2 regions of the Mesorhizobium sp. C264A genome follow, and region 1 is predicted to be linked to the other one. Evidence: riboswitches for the same ligand, from Rfam matches in the RefSeq annotation. Region 1 holds a riboswitch; the other holds the start of a gene.
The links. Region 1 has a riboswitch for cobalamin ahead of NKL04_RS04850 (CbtB domain-containing protein). Riboswitches for the same ligand answer to the same signal wherever they lie in the genome.
Positions count from the first base shown of each region.

Region 2: another riboswitch for cobalamin. It lies ahead of NKL04_RS22935 (aromatic ring-hydroxylating oxygenase subunit alpha); the one in region 1 lies ahead of NKL04_RS04850 (CbtB domain-containing protein).

Region 1 covers NZ_JAMYVY010000001.1:997,565-1,000,766, reverse strand. The annotation lists gene cobU (bifunctional adenosylcobinamide kinase/adenosylcobinamide-phosphate guanylyltransferase) at 1-301, opposite strand, end outside; gene NKL04_RS04855 (CbtA family protein) at 294-1,094, opposite strand; gene NKL04_RS04850 (CbtB domain-containing protein) at 1,110-1,289, opposite strand; cobalamin riboswitch at 1,326-1,522, opposite strand; gene NKL04_RS04845 (gamma-glutamylcyclotransferase) at 1,590-2,282, opposite strand; partial or broken gene NKL04_RS04840 (aromatic ring-hydroxylating oxygenase subunit alpha) at 2,418-3,202, shown strand, end outside.
Region 2 covers NZ_JAMYVY010000002.1:818,039-821,240, reverse strand. The annotation lists gene NKL04_RS22955 (ABC transporter ATP-binding protein) at 1-64, shown strand, start outside; gene NKL04_RS22950 (DUF680 domain-containing protein) at 137-370, opposite strand; gene NKL04_RS22945 (DUF680 domain-containing protein) at 442-645, opposite strand; gene NKL04_RS22940 (DUF680 domain-containing protein) at 711-917, opposite strand; cobalamin riboswitch at 1,417-1,618, shown strand; gene NKL04_RS22935 (aromatic ring-hydroxylating oxygenase subunit alpha) at 1,736-2,983, shown strand; gene NKL04_RS22930 (FAD-binding oxidoreductase) at 3,021-3,202, shown strand, end outside.

The DNA of each region.
Region 1 (3,202 bases):
GATCATGATCGGCCAGCATATGATTGGTCAGCCACAGCGTCAGGCAGTCGACAAGCACCGGCTGGTTGTCCGGCAGCGCCTCAAGTGCACCGGCAAGATCAAGCGGGGCGTCGATGGTCGCCCACCCCTCGCCGCGGCGCGAGCGGTGCTGCGCGATGCGCTCGCGCATTTCGCCGTCATAGGCTTGCGCGGTGGCGATATAAGCCCATGGCGGCGGCAACGCCGTCGCCAAACTTTCGGCATGCACGCTCTTGCCGGAGCGCGCACCGCCGATGATGAAGGTCAAACTGCGATCAGGCAAAGCTGTCGCGCAGGCTGGTCGCGGTGCCGGTGAAGCGCGCGCGCACTATGCCGACAACTGCGCCGAGCACCACCCAGAACACCAGATTGGTCAGCGTCACCGCCACCACGAACTGATGATGCAGGCCCTCCGGGATCGGCGTTACAAAACTGTCAGGCTGCGGCGCGCCGACAATATGCGGGGCGACGATCAGGACGACGGCGAGCACGGTCAGGGGCGCCGACGTGCGGAAGGTGATAAGGGCAAGACCGATCGCCGTTGCCATCACCGTTGCCCACCACCAGATCTGGCGCTGCATGAGATCGGCCGCCGGCATTGCCGGCAGTTCCGGCGGTAGGCCGAGTCCCGGCGCCAGCGTGAACACGGCAAAGCCGGCCAGACCCCAGAACACGCCCTGGCGCCAGCTGCCGATGCCGCCGGCGAACTCGGAAACCGCCACCAGGACCAGCGCGAAGCCGATGCCGGTGACGATATTGGCGACGACACTGAAGGCGAAGCGCTCGAAGCCGTCGGCCGGCGCCCAGCCTTCGTCCTCCGCCGGCGCGGCTGCTTCAGCCGGGGCTGCGCTGCTCACGGCATTTTCCGCCGGCGCGGCGGTGCTCATGGCATTGGTGTCCGCAGCGTTGGCGGCGGGCGCCGCGGCATGCTCATGCTCATGGCCACCAGCCCTTTCGTAGACCTCCGCCTTGAGGATCAGCGGCACGGTGGCGTAGGCCTGCATGCAGGCGAGAGCGACACCGGCCACGAGCCCTGCGATCGCCGCGATGAACACGACGTTGCGAAACAGGTTCATGATGTCAGATCCTCGTCAGTGGCAGGGAAACGCCATCGAATGGCGATAGTCGTGCGCCGCATTGTGGACCGCATCGATGTGCGAGAAACCGACAACGCCGACGACGAAAATGCCCAGAAACGCGCTAAGCACGAGCTGCATGAAGCGCGACTGCGAGGAGACGGAAGCGCCGAGGGAGACGGAAGCGGTATTCATATCTTGTCCTTTCGCCCTCCACCCGAGGGCATCGAAGTCAGTTCCCTGTCGCCGGCAGGTCTCCTGGCTCGCGGATCAGCGCCCTTCCCCACCTTCCCGAAGAAAAAATCCTCAGTGGCTTGGAGAGGACTACCGCACACAGTTGCGGGGGCAGCCACGGCATTGGGCCAACAAGTCAGCCCTCACCGCATTCCCTCTTGGTCCCTAACGGAACCGACGACATGCATGACTATAGGCTGAAACGGCCGCATCCGGCAAACCAAATTCCGCCGGCCAACAGCGCGAATGCGCCATGCGGCGTTACGGGTTCAACGCGGTGATCCGCTCGGCAACCAGCCGCTGCAGCCGCCACAGATGGCGATCGTGAATGCCGCGCTCTTCAAGGTTTTTCACCGTATTGTAGAGATAGTCGGCGCCCGATCCCCAGTGCCCGCAGGACGTGGCCAGCCTTTCGACGACCTTGCCCTCGTCGAGCGGCCCTGAATAGGTCAGGCCGTTGCGGTTGATGACGAAGGCCAATGCCCTGAGCGGTCCGGCCTCGCTTGCAAGCTTCAGCATGCGCGGCCGGTAGCTTGTCGGCTTCAGCGTGACTTCGCGCCGGAAAAGCCGGCCCAACTGCTCGCGCCGGTTATTGTCGGTCAGCCGAAAGGCGACGCCCTTGCATTGTCCGCCACGGTCCAGCGCCATCATCAGGCCGGGGCTGTCCTTGGTGCCGCGCCAGCGCGTCATGTTCATGCAAAAGGACCGATGCCAGCCGCGCGCCAGCGCAACGCGGTCCTCGACATAATCTATTTCCGGTTTCCAGATCAGCGATCCATAGCCGAACAGCCATAGCGGTTCGCTGTCCGGGAGTTCGACCTGCAATTCATCCAGCAGCGCGTCATAGTCGGCTTCATCGAGATGCATCGCGTCCGGATCCGGCCCGGGGTCCCTGATCTCGCGCCAGCAGCGCGCGACCAGCTCCGGCGTAAGCGACATCTGTCGTGCGGCCACTTCCGAATCCCCCCAATTTCCGAATGTCCCGTGTCCACGACATGATTATGCGCCGCGCCTGCAACCGGCAATGCGGCACTCTGATTGACAAACGATTTGCCGGGGTGTCGGCTGACGCTTCATAGGAAGCCAGCCATGCATCCCAGCCCGAGCGAGCGCGACCCCTATAACGGCCTGAGCCGGGCCGAACCGACGCTACCGTCGTCGGCCTATTGGGATAGCGAGGCTTACCAGCGCGATCTCGACGCCATCTGGCACAAAAGCTGGCTGCTCGTCTGCCGCGAGGCCGACCTCGCCCAGCCGCTGGCGTTCAGGACATTCCGCGTCGGCACGCAGGAAATCGTCATTCTGCGGGACGAGACCGGCGAACTGCGCGCCTTCCACAACACTTGCCGGCATCGCGGCTCGCAGCTTTGCCAGAAAAGCGAGGGCCGGCTGAAAGCGCGGCTCATCACGTGCCCCTACCACGCTTGGTCCTACTCGCTGCGCGGCGATCTCGTGCGCGTTCCCTCGAAATCGCTGCCAGATGGTTTCGACAAGGCCGATCATCCGCTCTACCGGGTGGCGCTGTCGGTGTGGCGCGGTTTTGTCATTGTGAACCTTCAGCAGGCTGCGGCCGGCTCCGCCGGGACCTCCTTCGATCCCGCATCCGGCGACCTCGCCAACTGGCCGCTGGAAACGCTGGTATCAGGCCATGTCCTGCGCAAGGTGATGAACTGCAACTGGAAGATCTTCTGGGAGAACTTCAACGAGTGCCTGCATTGCCCGGGCGTCCACAAGGACCTGTCTCGGCTGGTGCCGATTTACGGCCGCGGCCTGATGAGCCGGCACGACGACCCCGACTGGGTCCGCCATGCCGACAATGACGCGCCGGAGTTTTCGGGTGGCCTGCGCGCCGGCGCCGAGACCTGGTCGCGCGA
Region 2 (3,202 bases), on a different contig from region 1:
GCACATCTTCGACGCCGATGGGCACTCCTTCTCGCTCAAGCCGGTGGAAGTGAAGGCGGCTTGAGATAGCTGCGTCGTACAGGCATGAAAAAGAGCGGCGGGCCAGGCCCGCCGCTCTTTTTTTAAGCTTCGGCTGTTAGTTGTTGCCGAACCGATCCCTGTCGCTGCTCTGAGGAACGAACTTCTGTTGGTCGTTCGACGAGTTCAGCAGCTTGTAGACCGCCGAGTTGGTGCCGGTCGACGAAGTGCGGGTGGTGTCGACGGCAGCGGCCGGCTGGTTGGCGCCATTGGAGCCATAATTGTCGCTGCCGGCAAAGGCAGCGCTCGAAATAGCCAGAACGGCTGCGGTGGCAAGAACGATCTTCTTCATTTTAGTCTCCTGAATTTTTCTGATGCCGCCAGCTGCAGCGGATAAGCCCGCCACGTGCTGGAAACCGGCTTTTAGCGGCCGAAAAGGTTACGGTCGGCACCGTGGGCAGGCGCCTGCTCGGCTGGAGCCGACTTCTCAACCGAAGCCGTATGGCCACTATCGGTCGACGTAATCGCAGGCTGGTTGGCGCCGTCCGAACCGTAGTTGTCGCTGCCGGCGAAAGCGCTGCCGGAGATGGCCAAAACGGCGGCGGCAGCAAGGATGATCTTTTTCATTTCAATACTCCTGAATTTTTTGGGATCCCGAGAGCGACGGGTTAGCCGCCCTTCTTTGGTCGGGATCAGCGATTGCCGTAGAGGTCGCGGTCGGCGCCCTGAACGACAGGCTGCTTGTCAGCGTGCGCCGGCTTCTGAATGGAAGCCGTATACGAGCTGTCGACCGAGACGGCTGGCTGGTTCGCACCATTGGAACCGTAATTGTCGCTACCGGCGAAGGCGCTGCCGGTGATCGCCAAAACGGCTGCGGCAGTGAGGATGATCTTTTTCATTTTTAGTACTCCAGTTTGTCTGTCCGTCTAGCGGCGTGTCTTGGGAGGAATTCGCGTCGTTCGGACAGCCCCGATGTGGGAAAGCCATAGGCTGGTTTCCAATCACGAAGTTGTTCCGTGTGGACCACGGTCCTGCACCTTGAAATTGTGCCAGGAAGTTCCTCTATGGTCATTTATCGCATTGTTTTCAGTTGCTTATGTCGAACCGAGTGGTTCGCTCCGGTGTCGGTTTCCGGGCCGTCGTTCACACCGTCCTGCACGCATTGTCAACAGAAACGAACCGTTCGGTTCGATTAGAGATTGCTAATAGTAACTTTTCGATACCGTTGAGCCCTTTTTGCCCCCGATCGGAACTGGATCCGCAGCGATTCGAAACGGCGATGATAGCGCCGCAAGACAGGATCTCAGCCCTTCGGTGGTCGGCGGGGCGTATGCCGCGCGTGTCGCGCCGCATGGATATGATGTCGCTTTCATGCCGACGTCGCGATCGCTGCCGTGATTAGATGATCGCATCTCAGGTGCCGCTTCGTGACGACGCAGCGGAGAATTGGGAAGCCGGTCAGAATCCGGCGCTGCCCCCGCAACGGTGGTGGAGTTGAAGTCGCAACGGGAGACCACTGGGCAGCAGCCTGGGAAGGTGTCGCGATGGTCCGCAAGGACAACTCCAGAGCCCGGAAACCAGCCCGAGATGCATAGACTCGACTGATCGCGGTGGGCGGTCAAGAGGTGGATAGTGCATGTCCGGCGCCGCGCCGGCCTGCGTCCGATCCTTCCTCCATCACCACCAAGTTCAGTCCTTAAACCACGAGGACAGAACTATGGATACGCGCAACGACATGCTGAGGCTCCTGAACGGCCGCAAGCAAGGCTTTTCGCTGGAACAGCCCTTCTACACCGACCCGGACTATTTCAAGCTCGACATGGAGCTTATCTGGTATCGCGACTGGCTGTTCATCGGCCATGATTGCGAACTGCCGAAGCCCGGCAGCTATATCACCGTGCAGATCGGCGATTATCCGGTGGTGCTGGTCCGCGACCAGAAGGGCAACATCAACGCCTTTCACAATTCCTGCCGCCATCGCGGCAGCCGTGTCTGCAACACTGAGAAGGGCATGGCGGCAAAGCTTGTCTGCCCCTATCACCAGTGGACCTACGAGCTTGACGGCCGGCTGCTGTTTGCCCGCCAGATGGCCGACGGTTTCCACAAGAGCCAGTTCGGCCTGAAGCCCGTCGCCTGCGAGAGCGTCGGCGGCTACATCTTCATCTGCCTGGCGAAAGAACCTGCCGACTTTGCGCCGATGCGCGCCATGATAGAGCCCTACCTCAAGCCGCACCGGCTGAATGAAGCCAAGGTCGCCTTCGAGAGCACCATCATCGAGAAGGGCAACTGGAAGCTGGTCTGGGAAAACAACCGCGAATGCTATCACTGCGCCGGCAATCATCCGGAGCTGTGCAAGACATTCCCCGAAGCGCCGACGGTGACCGGCGTGCAGGGCGCCGACAGTGACCCGGAGATGCTCGCGCACTGGGCGAAATGCGAGGCGGCGGGCCTGCCGAGCAAGTTCCGCATCGATCCGGCCGGGCAATACCGCGCCACCCGCGCGCCGCTGCTGCGCGATGCCGTCAGCTACACGATGTCGGGAAAGCGCGCGGTGACGAAGAACCTGTCCGACACTGTTGCCGCCGACCGCATCGGCACCTTGATGCACTACCACTATCCGACGACCTGGAACCACATCCTGATCGACCATGCGGTCACCTTCCGGGTGCTGCCGATCAGCGCCACCGAAACCGCGGTGACGACCAAGTGGCTGGTGCACAAGGATGCGGTCGAGGGGGTCGACTACAACCTTGAGGAGCTCACCCATGTCTGGACCGAGACCAACGACCAGGACCGCCGCATCGTCGAGGAAAACGCCTTCGGCATCCTGTCTCCGGCCTATGAGCCCGGCCCCTACTCGGAGCTGCACGAGGGCGGCGTGATCCAGTTCGTCGAATGGTACGCGGCCTTCATCGGCCCGCGCCTTGCCGAAGGCGGCCGGCCGGCGCTACGCAGCGTCGCGTGAGCTGGAGCAGGCGAAGAGGGACCAGAGGATGAATGCGATGACGGATCTTGGGCTCTATCGCCATCTCGACCAGATGGCGCCGTGGAACGATAGGCTGCAGGTGCTGGAAGTGATCGGCGTCAGCGACGAGGCGCCCGACGTCAAGACCTTCACCTTCCGCTCCGACAACCAGACCTGGTTCCGCTACAAGCCGGGCCAGTTCCTGACGCTGGAACTGCC